DNA from 2 places in the Burkholderia multivorans ATCC BAA-247 genome. Region 1 is predicted to be linked to the other one. Evidence: riboswitches for the same ligand, from Rfam matches in the RefSeq annotation. Region 1 holds a riboswitch; the other holds the start of a gene.
What was found. A riboswitch is a leader RNA that binds a small molecule or an ion and turns the genes downstream of it on or off. The one in region 1 is predicted to bind cobalamin.
Positions count from the first base shown of each region.

Region 2: it holds a riboswitch for cobalamin, as region 1 does, so the genes downstream of both, NP80_RS08575 (TonB-dependent receptor domain-containing protein) here and cobA (uroporphyrinogen-III C-methyltransferase) in region 1, are expected to answer to the same signal.

Region 1 is NZ_CP009832.1:1,877,949-1,885,181, forward strand. It holds gene NP80_RS21055 (M20 aminoacylase family protein) at 1-582, shown strand, start outside; gene NP80_RS21060 (cobyrinic acid a,c-diamide synthase CobB) at 632-1,936, opposite strand; gene cobO (cob(I)yrinic acid a,c-diamide adenosyltransferase) at 1,940-2,542, opposite strand; gene NP80_RS21070 (cobalamin biosynthesis protein) at 2,570-2,944, opposite strand; gene cobA (uroporphyrinogen-III C-methyltransferase) at 2,944-3,708, opposite strand; cobalamin riboswitch at 3,882-4,115, opposite strand; cobalamin riboswitch at 4,177-4,435, shown strand; gene NP80_RS21080 (HoxN/HupN/NixA family nickel/cobalt transporter) at 4,608-5,666, shown strand; gene cobW (cobalamin biosynthesis protein CobW) at 5,692-6,801, shown strand; gene cobN (cobaltochelatase subunit CobN) at 6,808-7,233, shown strand, end outside.
Region 2 is NZ_CP009831.1:1,422,040-1,429,272, forward strand. It holds gene NP80_RS08555 (class I SAM-dependent methyltransferase) at 1-433, shown strand, start outside; gene NP80_RS08560 (hypothetical protein) at 456-755, opposite strand; gene NP80_RS08565 (hypothetical protein) at 688-957, shown strand; cobalamin riboswitch at 977-1,170, shown strand; gene NP80_RS08575 (TonB-dependent receptor domain-containing protein) at 1,453-3,381, shown strand; partial or broken gene NP80_RS30720 (3-hydroxybutyrate oligomer hydrolase family protein) at 3,432-3,572, shown strand; gene NP80_RS08580 (copper-binding protein) at 3,648-3,992, opposite strand; gene NP80_RS08585 (DUF2182 domain-containing protein) at 4,025-4,816, opposite strand; gene NP80_RS08590 (DUF1326 domain-containing protein) at 4,813-5,457, opposite strand; gene NP80_RS08595 (MFS transporter) at 5,683-7,107, shown strand.

The DNA.
Region 1 (7,233 bases):
GGCCACGGCGCGGTGCCGCATCGCGCGATCGATCCGGTCGTCGTGTGCGCGCAGATCGTGATCGCGCTGCAGACGATCGTGTCGCGCAACGTGCCGCCGCTCGACATGGCGATCGTCACGGTCGGCGCGATCCATGCGGGCGAAGCGCCGAACGTCATTCCCGATCGCGCGCAGATGCGGCTGTCGGTGCGCGCGCTGAAGCCGGAGGTGCGCGATCTGCTCGAGACGCGGATCAAGGAAGTCGTGCACGCGCAGGCGGCGGTGTTCGGCGCAACCGCGACGATCGACTATCAGCGCCGCTATCCGGTGCTCGTCAACGATGCGGAGATGACCGCGTTCGCGCAAGACGTCGCGCGCGAGTGGGTCGGCGAAGCGAACCTGATCGACGCGATGGTGCCGCTCACCGGCAGCGAGGATTTCGCGTTCCTGCTCGAACGGCGTCCGGGCTGCTATCTGATCATCGGCAACGGAGACGGCGAGGGCGGCTGCATGGTGCACAACCCGGGCTACGACTTCAACGACGCGGCGCTGCCGACCGGCGCGTCGTACTGGGTCAAGCTGACCGAGGCGTTTCTCGTCTGACGCGCCGGCGGGACCGCGCACCGGCGTCGCCACGCCGGCTCGCGCATCGTCAGAATGCGTCGCCGGTCAACAGCGCGGCCGTCGCGTGCGGATTCGACGGCCAGTACAGGTGCATGTAGGTCGCGACGATCGCGCCGACGCGATAGACAGCTTCGCCGCTGCGCGCGTCGTCGTCCGGGCGCTGCGCGATCGCGGCCGGTGCCAGCGGCGTTGCGAGCCGCGAATAGTGGAACGTGTGGCCGCGCAGCGTGCCGGCCCGCGTGTCGAGCTGCTGCATGCCGAGCGCCGCGAAGCGGCGCTGCATCGTCGCATGGCCGGGCAGCAGCCCGAGCATCGGCGTCGTCGTGCCGTCGACGTCGGTCAGCGATTCGCATAGATAGAGCATTCCGCCGCATTCGGCGACGATCGGCCGCCCGGCCGCCGCATGGGCGCGGATCGTCGCCGCGCTCGTCCGATTCGCGGCGAGCGTACGCGCATGCAATTCCGGATAGCCGCCCGGCAGGAACAGCGCGTCGCATCCATCGGGCACCGGCTCGTCGGCGAGCGGCGAAAAGTACCGCACGTGCGCCCCGAGCGCGTCGAGCAGCGCGAGATTGGCCGGGTAGATGAACGAGAACGCGGCATCGCGTGCGACCGCGACGCGCTTGCCGGCGAGCGTGCGCGGCAGCGGCGCCGCCACGGCGGGCGTCGCGAAGGCGATCGCGGGCGGCAGCGCGGCGAGCGCCGTGTGCGCGAGCGCATCGGCCGCGCGATCGAGCCGCGCATCGAGATCGGCGATGTCGTCCGGCTGGTGCAGCCCGAGATGCCGTTCCGGCAAGGCCAGCGCCGCATCGGCCGGCAGATGCCCGAGCCAGCGCAGATCGTCGGGCAGCGCCTGCCTCAGCAGCGCCGCATGCCGGTCCGAGCCGACGCGGTTCGCGAACACGCCGTGAAACGGCAGGCCGGGGCGGAAGCGGGCGAGTCCGAACGCGATGGCCGCGAACGTCTGCGCGACCGATTTCGCGGAGATCACCGCGACGATCGGCACGCCGAACGCGGCCGCGAGATCGGCACTGCTCGGCGTGCCGTCGAACAGGCCCATCACGCCTTCGATCAGGATCAGGTCCGCGTCGCGCGCGGCGTCGGCGAGCAGCGCGCGACAGCCGGCCTCGCCGACCATGCCGAGATCGAGCGCATGCACGGGCGCGCCGCTCGCTCGCTCGAGCAGCATCGGATCGAGAAAATCCGGCCCCGTCTTGAACACGCGCACGCGGCGGCCGAGCCGCCGATGCAGCCGCGCGAGACCGGCCGTCACCGACGTCTTGCCCTGGCCGGACGCAGGTGCGCTGACGAACAGTGCGGGACAGGCCGGCATCGCTCAGAACTCCACGCCGCGCTGCGCCTTCACGCCTTGCTCCTTGTACGGATGCTTGACGAGCCGCATTTCGGTGACGAGGTCGGCCGCGTCGATCAGCGCGTCGGGCGCATGCCGGCCGGTCACGACGACGTGCAGGTCGGCGGGCCGCGCGGCCAGCGTCGCGAGCACTTCGTCGAGCGGCAGGTAGTCGTACTTCAGCACCGTGTTCAGCTCGTCGAGAATCACCATCCGGTACTCGCCGCTTTCGATCATCCGGCGCGCCTCGTTCCAGCCTTTGCGCGCGGTCGCGATGTCCGCGTCGCGGTTCTGCGTGTTCCAGGTATAGCCGTCGCCCATCGTCACGAAATCGCACTCGGCGACCGCGCCGAGGAAATCGCGCTCCGACGTATGCAGCGCGCCCTTGATGAACTGCACGACACCGAGCCGCATGCCGTGGCCGAGCACGCGCACGGCCATGCCGAATGCGGCGGTGCTCTTGCCCTTGCCGTTGCCCGTATGGACGATCAGCAGGCCCTTTTCGTTGACGGCGGCGGCCTGCTTCTTCTCGTGGCCGGCGCGGCGGCGCTCGGCCATCCGCTGATGGGATTCGGGATCGGTCTTCATCGGAATCGTCCTGTCGATAGCAAAGGTTCAGAGCGGGCCGGCGAGCGCGACCGTCACGCCGTCCCGGATGGTTTTCGGTGCAAGCAGCCGGCCGTGCGGCGCGGCCAGTTGCGCGCACGGCTCGGCGACGCCCGCGACGCCGAAGCGCGCGAACGCGGCGGCCGACGGCGCGCTCGCCGCCCGCTGCGCACACGCGGCCAGTTGCGCGGGCTCGAACGCGACGAGCGGCCAGCCGCGTCGCGCGCAGAGCGTGCGCAGCGCGCGGGCGCGCGACTTCGCGGCGAGCGTCGCGACGACCGCCGGCTGCGCGCCGGGATGCGCCGCGAGCGCCACGCGCACGGCCGCGTCGAGCTGCGCGGCGCGCACGCCCGCACGAAAGCCGATGCCGAGCGCGACGCGCATCACGCGCGCTCCGGGCGGCGGCCGCCGGCCAGTGCGGCCTGCACGGCCGGATCGGCGGCCAGCGCGGCGACGCGGCCGATCACGACGATCGCCGGCGAGCCGATGCCGGCCGCGCCCGTACGTTCGACGATCTGGTCGAGCGTCGCGAGCACGTGCCGTTGCGTGTCGCGCGTCGCGTTCGCGATCGCCGCGCACGGCGTGTCGCCGGGCAGGCCGCCGTCGCGCAGCGCCGCGGCGATCGCATCGAGCCGGCGCATCCCCATGTAGACGACGATCGTCATGCGCGTCGCGGCGAGCGCGCGCCAGTCCGGCTCTTCGGCACCCGCGCCGTGACCGGTGACGAAGATCACGCCCTGCGCGTCGCCGCGATGCGTGACCGGAATGCCGAGCGCGGCCGGTGCCGCGATGCCGGCCGTGATCCCGCTCACGACCTCGACCGCGAAGCCTGCCGCACCGAGCGCGATCAGCTCCTCGCCGCCGCGGCCGAACACGAACGGATCGCCGCCTTTCAGCCGCGCGACGCTGCGGCCCGCGCGCAGATGCGCGAGCATCGTCGCGACGATCTCGGCCTGCGGCGTCGACGCATGGCCGCCGCGCTTGCCGACGTGCTCGATCTGGGCGTCCGCGCGCGCATGGCGCAGCACGTCGGGGTTGACGAGATCGTCGACGAGCAGCACGTCGGCGGCCGCGATCGCGCGAACGGCCTTCAGCGTCAGCAGGTCGGCATCGCCGGGCCCGGCGCCGACGAGCCATGCGCGGCTCATCGCGCGCAGCACGGCGCGCGCCGTGACGAGACGGGACAGGGCGACGAAACGGCCGCGCGCGGACGGCCTGCGAAATGGCGTGACATGACGGAGCGAAACGAAGCGCCCGTAGCGGGCGGATGACAACGCGCACACTCTCCGTCCCCCGCGGATCGGGCGTTCGGCGAGCGTGGCGCTCGCCCCTTGCGTCGGCCGGTATCCGGGCTGGCCGCTTGCCAGGCCGCAGCCTTCCCGCCCGCTGAGGGGCAGTGGCATCGTGGGCGGCATGGGCGCGTGCGCAAGGCGCGTCGCGCGGGCGGCGTACCGTTGCGGGGACAGCACAGGCCGGGCGATGCTCCGCCTCCTGTTTCCCGTTTAACTGCATGCGCGGATTGCGCATGCGAGCACCGAACGCGGCGCATACGATAGCACAGGCCTCGCGCGCGATCGCGGCCGCCGTTCGCCTTGACGCGGCCGGGCGCCGGAGCCTACACTCGCACGCGTTTCGGTGCTCGCGCGTGCGTTCCTGCACGCGCAGTTAAACGGGAAACAGGGAGTGCGGCTGCCCCGCAGTCGAGCCAACCTGTGCTGCCCCCGCAACGGTAAGCGAACGCATCGCTCCGCGATGCAGCGCCGCTTCGCCGCATGCCACGCGCGTGCGGACGACGCCACTGGATGCCTCGCGCTTCCGGGAAGGCGAAGCGGCGTGTTCGTCAGCCCGGATACCGGCCGAGACGAGGGGTACAGCGCCGCGGGGAGGCGGCGCATCGTCCACGGCCGCAGCGCGCCCGACGCCCGAGCGTTTCCGATTTCCCGTCGTCAGGCCGCACGCGCGGTGCGAACCGGCAGGCAAGCGGCGCCGGCAGGCACGGTGCGGACCGTGTTGGCATTCACATGTCGACCGTTCATCGCGGAGCACCATGCTCGATTCTTTCTTACGTCTGTTCAACGACAGCCCGTCGGGGCTGCGCGGCAAGATTGTCGCCATCTATTCGCTGCTCGTCGCGTTCAACGTCGGCGCGTGGATCTGGGCGTTCATCGCGTTTCGCGGGCAGCCGGTGCTGCTCGGCACCGCGCTGCTCGCGTATGTCTTCGGGCTGCGTCACGCCGTCGACGCGGACCATATCGCCGCCATCGACAACGTCACGCGCAAGCTCATGCAGGAAGGGCGCAGCCCGCTCGGCGCGGGGCTGTTCTTCTCGCTCGGGCACTCGACGGTCGTGATCGTGATGTCGGTCGCGGTTGCGCTGACCGCCGCGTCGCTCGCGCGCTTCGAGAGCATGAAGACGTGGGGCGGCGTGATCAGCACGAGCGTGTCCGCGTTCTTCCTGCTCGTGCTCGCGGCCGCGAACCTGCTGATCCTGATCTCCGTGTACCGGACGTTTCGCGCGGCACGGCGCGGCGACGCGATCGTCGACGCCGATCTCGACATGCTGCTGAACCAGCGCGGCGTGCTCGCGCGCCTGTTCCGGCCGCTGTTCCGGCTCGTATCGCGCAGCTGGCACCTGTACCCGGTCGGCTTCCTGTTCGGCTTCGGCTTCGATACCGCGACCGAGATCGCGCTGTTCGGCATCTCCGCGACGCAGGTGCAGGGCGGGCTGTCGTTCTGGTCGGTGATGGCGCTGCCGGTGTTGTTCACCGCCGGCATGACGCTCGTCGACACGACCGACGGCATCCTCATGATGGGCGCGTATCGCTGGGCGTACGTGCGGCCGATCCGCAAGATCTACTACAACATGACGATCACGCTCGTGTCGGTGCTGGTCGCCGCGCTGATCGGCGGCATCGAGGTGCTCGCGCTGCTCGCGGACAAGCTGTCGCTGCAGGGGCCGGTCTGGGATTTCGCGACGATGGTCGCGTCGCATTTCGGCATGCTCGGCTACGTCGTGATCGGCCTGTTCGTCGCGTGCTGGGCCGTGTCGGCCGCGATCTACCGCTTCAAACGCTACGACGAGATCGACGTGACGATCTCCGCGTGATGCCTTTTTCGACCGAGGACCTACCATGACCCTACGCAAGCTGCCCGTCACGATCGTCACGGGCTTTCTCGGCAGCGGCAAGACCACGCTGATGCGCCACATCCTGCAGCAGGCGAACGGCCGCCGCATCGCGGTCATCGTCAACGAGTTCGGCGAACTCGGCATCGACGGCGAAATCCTGAAGGGCTGCGGCATCGGTTGCGACGACGCGGCCGGCGAGACGTCCGGGCAGCTCTACGAGCTCGCGAACGGCTGCCTCTGCTGCACCGTGCAGGAGGAGTTCTATCCGGTGATGGAAGCGCTCCTCGAACGGCGCGCGGACATCGATCACGTGCTGATCGAAACCTCGGGCCTCGCGCTGCCGAAACCGCTCGTGCAGGCGTTCAACTGGCCGACGATTCGCCATGCGTTTACGGTCGATGCGGTCGTGACCGTCGTCGACGGGCCCGCGGCCGCGAGCGGCCAGTTCGCGGAAAACCCGCAGGCCGTCGACGCGCAGCGGCGCGCGGATCCGAACCTCGATCACGAATCGCCGTTGCACGAGCTGTTCGCCGATCAGCTGTCGGCGGCCGATCTCGTGATCGTGAACAAGGCCGAGCTCGTCGACGACGCGCAGTTCGCGCAAATCGAAGCCGCGATCCGCGACGAGATCCCGCCGCAGGTGAAGATCGTGCGCGCGACGCGCGGCGAGCTCGATCTCGCGATGCTGATCGGGCTCGAATCGGCGTCCGAAGACACGATCCATTTGCGTCACGACCATCACGGTGCGACCGGCGTAGGTGCGACCGGCGTAGGCTCGGCCGACGACGAAGAGCACGACCATCATCACGACGATTTCGATTCGGTCGTCGTGAGCGGCGACGCGGGCACGCGCGAGGCGACGATCGCCGCGCTGCAGCGGCTCGTCGAAACGCACACGATCTATCGCGCAAAGGGATTCGCGGCGTTGCCCGACGCGCCGATGCGGCTCGTGATCCAGGGCGTCGGCCGCCGCTTCGACAGCTATTTCGACCGCCGCTGGCAGGCCGGCGAAGCGCGCGCGAGCCGCTTCGTGCTGATCGGCGAACGGCTCGACGCGGCCGCGCTGCAACGCGCGTTCGACGCCGCGTGCGCGGTCGAGCCGCAGCAGGCGTAACGCGCGATGCATCTGCTGCGCACCACGCCGGGCGGCTTCGTCGACGACACACAGGGTGTCGTGCGCATCGACCAGCGCCCGGCCGACATCGTGATCCTGAGCTCGGCCGACACGACGCTGTCGCTGCTCGCGAGCGTCGTACCGCGGCTGCCGGCCGGCTTTCCGAGCGTGCGGCTCGCGAACGTCACGTTCCTGCGACAGCCGGCCTCGGTCGACTTCTACGTCGACGACGTGCTGCGCCATGCGAAGACGGTCGTGATCGACCATCTCGGCGGCGAGGCGTACTGGCCGTACGGCATCGAGCAGGCCGTTTCGGTCGCGTCGAAGCACGGGCAGCAGCTCGCGATGTTCTCCGGCGATTTGCAGGAAGATCCGAACCTCGTCGCGAAGAGCACGGTCGCGCCCGCGCTGTGCCGGCTGTGGTGGCGCTAT
Region 2 (7,233 bases), on a different replicon from region 1:
GGAAGCGCATCGCGTATTGAAACCGGGCGGCACGTTGCTGTTCAACGTGTGGGACCGGATCGCCGAAAACGAATTTGCCGACACCGTCACGCAGACGCTCGCGCGGCGCTACCCCGATCGTCCGCCCACGTTTCTCGCGCGCACGCCGCACGGCTACCACGATCGCGCGACGGTCGAAGCCGACGTGCGCGCGGGAGGCTTCTCGTCGCTGCTCTATTGCGACACGGTGCCGGCGCACAGCCGCGCAGCGACGCCCGGCGTGCCGGCGATCGCGTACTGCCACGGCACGCCGCTGCGCAACGAACTCGAGGCGATCGGTCCCGACACGCTGGCAGACGCGACCACCGCATGCACGGAGACGATTGCCGAGCGGTTCGGTGCGGGGCCGGTGGACGGCAAGATCCAGGCGCACGTGTTCGGCGCGAGCCGCTGACGGCCGGCGCAGCCGGCGCGCACTACAGGATCAACGACGCAAGGATGCTGCACCACACCGCGATCGCGCCGCCGAGAAACACGCGCCGCGCGACCGCGATCTGCGTTTCGTCGTCCGCGCGCTTCATCGGCGACGTCGCGAAAAACGGCACGCTCCCGAGGCAGGCGAAGCCGGACAGCGCAAGCGCGATCACGACGTAGTCGCCGAACTGCCACGGCGTTTGCTCGTGCAGCCCCCAGTAGCCGAGGAACAGCATGCCCATCGAAAACATCGTCGCGGCGGCCGAACTGAGCGCGGTCACGGATCCTGTCGGAAATTGCATGGGCATCCTCCTGCGCGCATCGCGCGCGCCGCGTCATTATCCGGGCGCGCAGCAGGGCAGCGCAACGGCGCTGCGCCTGTCGTCGAGTGCGTTCCGCGACGATTCGTCATACCAAACGGGTGGCACGGCGCGTCGCAAATGCGGACCCGATGCCAGCCGCGGCGCGTGGTTTTTTCGCGCCGGTGCGTGCATGAAAGATTGACGCGCGAAAGCCCTGCCCCTTACCCTTGCGCGCTGATGGTTCCCGCGAGACGGGATCAAATGGGAACGCAGTGACGGCGCACGCCGGAATCTGCGGCTGCCCCCGCAACTGTAAGCGGCGAGTCCGTGCCCTTCGCGCCACTGGGAAACCGGGAAGGCGGGCACCGGGCGGCGACCCGCGAGCCAGGAGACCAGCCATCGACCGAGGTCCAAGCAGCCGCAACGGGCGGGGTGTCCCGATGCGCAAGCGCCGCCGCCGGCGGTCGCCCGTTGCAAGGACGGCCCGACCTCAGGATCCGTCAGATGTCCACCGCTTCCGCATCCGTTTGCCCGCGCACGGCACGCACGCTGCCGTGCGCGCGCGTTCGCGCGCCTGCATGCAGCCGGTTCGGCGACACGAGCCGGCCTCGCCGGGCCACGCCACCGCCGCGCGACGGCGGCGCGCCCTGCGCCCACGTCGCCGCCACGCCCGCATCACGATAACGACTCACGCTTCATGAATCTCCGACATCTCCTTGCCACGACCACCGCCACCGCGTTCCTGTCGCCGCTCGCGCACGCCGCCGGCGACGGCGCGGCGCAGCAGCCGGCGCAGCCGTCGAACGACGCCGCGCTGCCGGCCATCACCGTTACCGACACGCGCCATCTGCCCGAATCGTTCGATCGCCGCTATGCGAGCACGCAGGTGCTCACGCGCGACGATCTCGACCGCCTGTCGCCGAGCGATCCGAGCATCACGCAGGCGCTCGCGACGCTGCCGGGCATCACGGTCTCGCAGAACGGCGGGCCGGGCTCCACCGCGTCGGTCAGCATCCGCGGCTCGTCGGCGAACCAGGTCGCGGTGTTCGTCGACGGCATCCGGATCGGCTCGCCGACCACCGGCATCGCGCCGTGGTCCGACCTGCCGACCGAGGCATTCGAACGCGTCGAGGTGATTTCCGGGCCGGCCGCCGCATCGTTCGGCGCGAACGCGATGGGCGGCGTCGTGCAGTTGTTCACGCGCCGAGCGTCGAACCAGCCGAACCGCACGACGGTGTCGTTCGGCGGCGGCTCGAACAAGACGTTCGACACGCAGCTGCGTACGTCCGGCACGGTGCCGTCGACCGGACCGCTGGCCGCGCTCGGCGGCCTCACCTACTCGCTCGGCCTGCACGATTACGCGACGGCCGGCATCGACGCGACGCGGCCGTTCGCATACGGTCACGAGGACGGCCGCAATCCGTACCATGCGCAGGACGTCGACGCGCGGCTCGGCTACGCGCGCGACAACTGGTCGGTCTCGACGTTCGCGCTCTATCACCGCTCCGATCTGTCGTACGACAATGCCGGCGGTGCGAACCGCGAGCTCGATCATCAGCTGACGACCGGCGTATCGCTCCACGTCGACATCACACCCGACACGCAGTTCGATCAGTCCTTCGGTTATGCGAACGATCGGCAGTTCTTCTATGCGGGCGATCGGACCATCGCGACCGACCGGATCGATTCGCAGCGAATCAGCACGTCGACGTCGCTGACGCATCAGACGCGCGGGCTCACGCTGCTCGGGCAGCCGCTGTCCGGCGAGACGAAGCTCGCGTACGACTTCACGCGCGAGCAGGCGTTCCTGCCGAATGACGTGGCGGGCGGCGTGCCGACGCGCAACGACTCCGCGTTCTCGCTGCATCAGTCGATCACGCTCGGCAAGGTCACGATGTTCATGGCGGGCCGTCACGAGATCATCGCCGGCCGCGCGGTCAACACCGGCAACGCGGCGCTCGCATGGGCGATCACGCCCGTCTACACCGCGCGCGTGTCGTACGGCAACGCGTTCCGGCTGCCAACCTTCAACGATCTGTACTACCCCGGCTACGGCAATCCGCGGCTCAGTCCGGAACGCAGCAATTCGGTCGAGGCGGCAGTCGACGCAAGCACGGCAATCGGTACGTTCACGGCCGCGCTCTACGACACGCGCGTTCACAACCTGATCGCATACGATCCCGTCACGTTCGGGCCGATCAATATCGGCCGCGCGCATATTCGCGGCATCGATCTGTCGTACAAGGGCACGCTCGGCCGCTCGACGCCCGTCAGCGTCGCGGTCGGCTTCCTGAATCCGCAGGACGTGACGAATCGGACATGGCTGAACCGCCGGCCGCGTCAGACCGTGAGCGTCAGCATCGATCACTCGTGGGACGAACTGCATCTGCATGCGCTGAGCACCGGCGCATCGCTGCTGTACGGCGGCACGACGTTCGACGATCCGGCCAACGCGACGTATCTGCCGTCGTATCTGAGCGTAAGCCTGCGTGCGTCGTACCGGATCAATTCGCATCTGACGGTGTCGGCGCTGCTGTCGAACCTGTTCGACCGGCAGTACATGACGGCGTACGGTTACAACACGGTCGGCCGCACCGCGTTCGGCAAGATCGCCTATACGTTCTGATCGGACCGGGCGCGCTTAGGGACGCTTCGCTGCGCGGCGTGGCTCGAGTCGGTCATCTCGTCGATTTTGATTTGCTGCATGCATCGATGTGCGGCTCGCAGGCGATCGCCGCGACCTCGGTCACGTATGCGAATGCGTCTACGCGCTCGCGCGTGACCGACAATCTCTGCAATTTCAGTTTCACGACTACACGCTGGCGGTGTTACGTAGCGTCGTGGCGCGCGCGGGCGGCCCCGCATCGCGTCGACGACGATCAGGCCATCGCCTCAACGCACATTCACGAGCGTCACGAGCGTCAGCGTGCCGTTCACGCGTTCCACGCGCACCTTCACATGGTCGCCGACATGAACGCCGCCGAGCATCGCGGGATCGGCCGCCTTGAACGCCATCGTCATCGGCGGCATTCCGACGTTGCGCAACGCGTCGTGCTTCAACGTGACCATCCCGCTGCCGGCATCGATCCGCGTGACTTCGGCATCCGTCAGCGCGGCGTCCTGCGCCGACATCGTCGGCTGGCCGCCCTTCATATCGGCCATGTCGTCGGCCGCGGCCGGCACCGGCACCGCGGCGCTGATCGCGATCGAGACCGCCGCAACGCATCCGCTCTTCATCGACTGTCTCCCCGCGCATCCGCACGATGCGCTCAAACCAGCAACGTCGCGATCGCCCATCCGATCAGCACGATCCCGAGCGCACGACCGAACCGTTCGCCGCGCGGCGCGACCTTCTCGACGACGACGATCAGCGACAGCGCGGCAATCCAGACGACGTTCATCGCGCCGCCGACGAACAGCAGCGCCATCAGCAGCCAGCAGCAGCCGACGCAATAGAGCCCGTGCCGCACGCCGAGCACGAAGCTGCCGGCGAGCCCCGGCCGCCAGTGCGCGGTCAGAAAGCCGACCGGGGAGCGGCACTGGCGCAGACACGCGCGCTTGAGCGGCGAGAACTGATAGAGGCCGGCGAGTGCGAGCACGAGCGCCGAGAGCACGGCGCTTTTCGACCACAGCATCATGCCGGAGATGAGGCCGGCCGGCTGCAGTCCCTGCTGAAGCCATGCGGCCAATACGGAGAACGCGAGCCACGCAACCAGATAGCCGGCCAGCAGACACGCGGACAAGCGCGCCGATGTCCGCGCATCCGCGCCGCGATGCCGCAGCACGCGCCGGTACAGCAGCACGAGCGGCGCCGCACCGGGCGTCATCATCGCGATCATCATCGTCCACCACATCAGGATCACGGTCGGCAGCGACGGCGCCATGCTGCCCGGATCGTCCGGCAGCCGATGCGGAAAGAGCGCGACCGTCGTCATTTCGAGCGCGGACATGCCGGTGCCCGCGCCCGTCCACACGTAAAACCAGCACAGCGCGGCCACCGCCGCCATCGCAAGCAGCGTGACGGCGCGCTCGCGTCCGAGCAGCGGGTCTGCCGGGATCATGCCGCGACGCGATGCCGGATCAATCCGTGGTTGTTCAGGTGCAGTCGCGCGAACTGCGCATAGGTTCCGTCGAGGGTCAGCGCGATGTTGCCTTGCGAGCGACCGGTGCCCGAGCCGACTTCCGCCAGCTCGTATTCGAAGCCGTGCGGCAGATCGATCCGCACGCGGTGCGCGGCGCCGGTGACCGGGTTGCGGATCGGTTCGCCCGTCAGGTCGAACACGCCCTCGACATGAACGCGGCCGCGCCGTTCGTCGACGTCCACGTCGAAGTCGATCGTCGTGAAGATCGGATCGTACGCATGCTCGAGCGTCGAGGCGAACACCGCGAACATCGTCGCAAAGGGATCGGTGTCCTGACCGGTCATGATTTTCAGCACCGCGTCGCGCTGCGCGGGATCGGCGCGCGCATCGACGATCGGCTGGCAGCGCCCGTGGCCTTCGTGAATCGGCCCCGGCCACTGAAACACGACCGCGATCTTCACGCCGTCGAGCACCACGTCGCCGTAGTGGCCGCTGTCGATCGAAATCGCACCCATCGCTTCGCAGCCGCCGTGCGTCGGCGGTGCGTTGAACTGACAAGGGCAACCGTATGAGCAATTGCAGTTGATCAATTCGGTTCCCTGAATTTCCCAAGGCGTCATGGCTCCACCTCGCGCGCGCGGTGACACGTGTCACGCTTCGAAATCTAGTGCACGGCACCGGGAAAGCAAGGGCGCATCGGCCGCGCTCGCATGCCGCGTCTGTCCGACGAAATCCTGTTGCCGGTACGCGAGCGCGACACGCGTCGCGTGCGACCTTGCGCAGCGCGCGCGATGCGCCGCGTCCGTGCCCTGCTCCTGACACGACGGTGTCAGGAGCACCGCGCTATGCTGAATCCATTCCAGTTCGCGGAGCGCTTCATCGTGCCGAACGACGGACATCCTTCTTCGCCCGCGCCGACGCGCGCCACGCATCCCGGCTTCACGCTACTGACCCTCTGTATCGCGGTGCTCGTCGCACAGATCGACACCGCCGTCGTGAATCTCGCGACGCGCGCGATCGGCGACTATTTCCACGCAGGTGTCGGCGCGCTGCAATGGGTCGTCGACAGCTACAACCTCACGTACGCGGTGCTGCTGCTGACCGGCGGATTGCTCGCCGATCTCTACGGGCGCCGCCGGATCTTCATCGCGGGCACCGCGCTGTTCACGGTCGCGTCGCTGCTCTGCGCATTCGCGCCGACGGTCGGCGTGCTGATCGGCGCGCGGGCGCTCGCCGGCGTCGGCGCGGCGCTGCTGCTGCCGGCCTCGCTCGCGATCGTACGCGTGGTATGGCGCGATCCGGTCGAACGCGGCCGCGCGCTTGGCATATGGGCTGCGTGCAACGGCGTCGCGATGGCGATCGGTCCGACCGTCGGCGGCGTCCTGATCCGGCACTTCGGCTGGCGCAGCATCTTCTTCGTCGTCGTGCCGCTCAGTGTCGCCGCGATGCTGTTCGCGATACCTGCCGTGCCCGAATCGTCGGACCGGCGCGGCCGGCACGTCGACGCAGGCGCGCAGGCCGCCGGTGCGCTCGCGCTCGGCGGGCTCGCCTATGCGGCCATCGTGCTTCGCGATACGCCGGCCATCGCCGCGATCGGCTTCGCCGTCGCGCTCGTCGCGTTTCGCGTCTTCGTCGCGATCGAGCGCCGGCACGGCGCGGCCGCGCTCGTGCCGCTCGATCTGTTCCGGCTGCGCGCGTTTCGCGGCGCGATCGCGGCGACGACCGGCATGACGTTCGGCATGTACGGCGTGCTGTTTCTGCTGCCGCTCACCTGGCAGAGCGTCGGGCGACTCGACGCGACGGGCGCGGGCCTCGCGCTGCTGCCGATGGCGCTCGTGTTCGTCGCAGTATCGCCGTGCTCGGGCCGGCTGTCCGAGCAGCTCGGACAGCGCGCGACGACGGCCGGCGGCGTAGCGGTGATTGCAGCGGGGCTCGGCGTGATCGGCGCATCGGCGGCGTCGCCGGCATTGATCGGCACCGAGATCGGCCTGGGCCTGACAGGACTCGGGATGGGGATTGCGACCGGGCCGTTGATGACGGTCGCGGTCGGCGCGGTCGATGCCGCGCGCTCGGGCACGGCCAGCGCGCTCGTCAATGTCGCGCGTATGGCGGGCGCAACGCTCGGCATCGCGGTGCTCGGCACGCTGTTCGCGGTGCTGCACGGCGGTCCGGCCGGGTTGCGCATCGCGATGTTCGCGGGCGCGGCGGTTCAGCTCGCCGGCGCAGCGGCAGCGGCCGTCGGCGTGCGGCGCGAGCGCAAGCTCGCGTGATGCGGGTCGCGCGGAATCGCGATCGAAACGGGGAAAAAACGGCGCGCTCCCGTCCCTTTGCGGTCACGGTGCGCGCAGACCGACGCGGCCGACCGAAGGTCGGGGACGGCGGTCGAGCGACAGGAC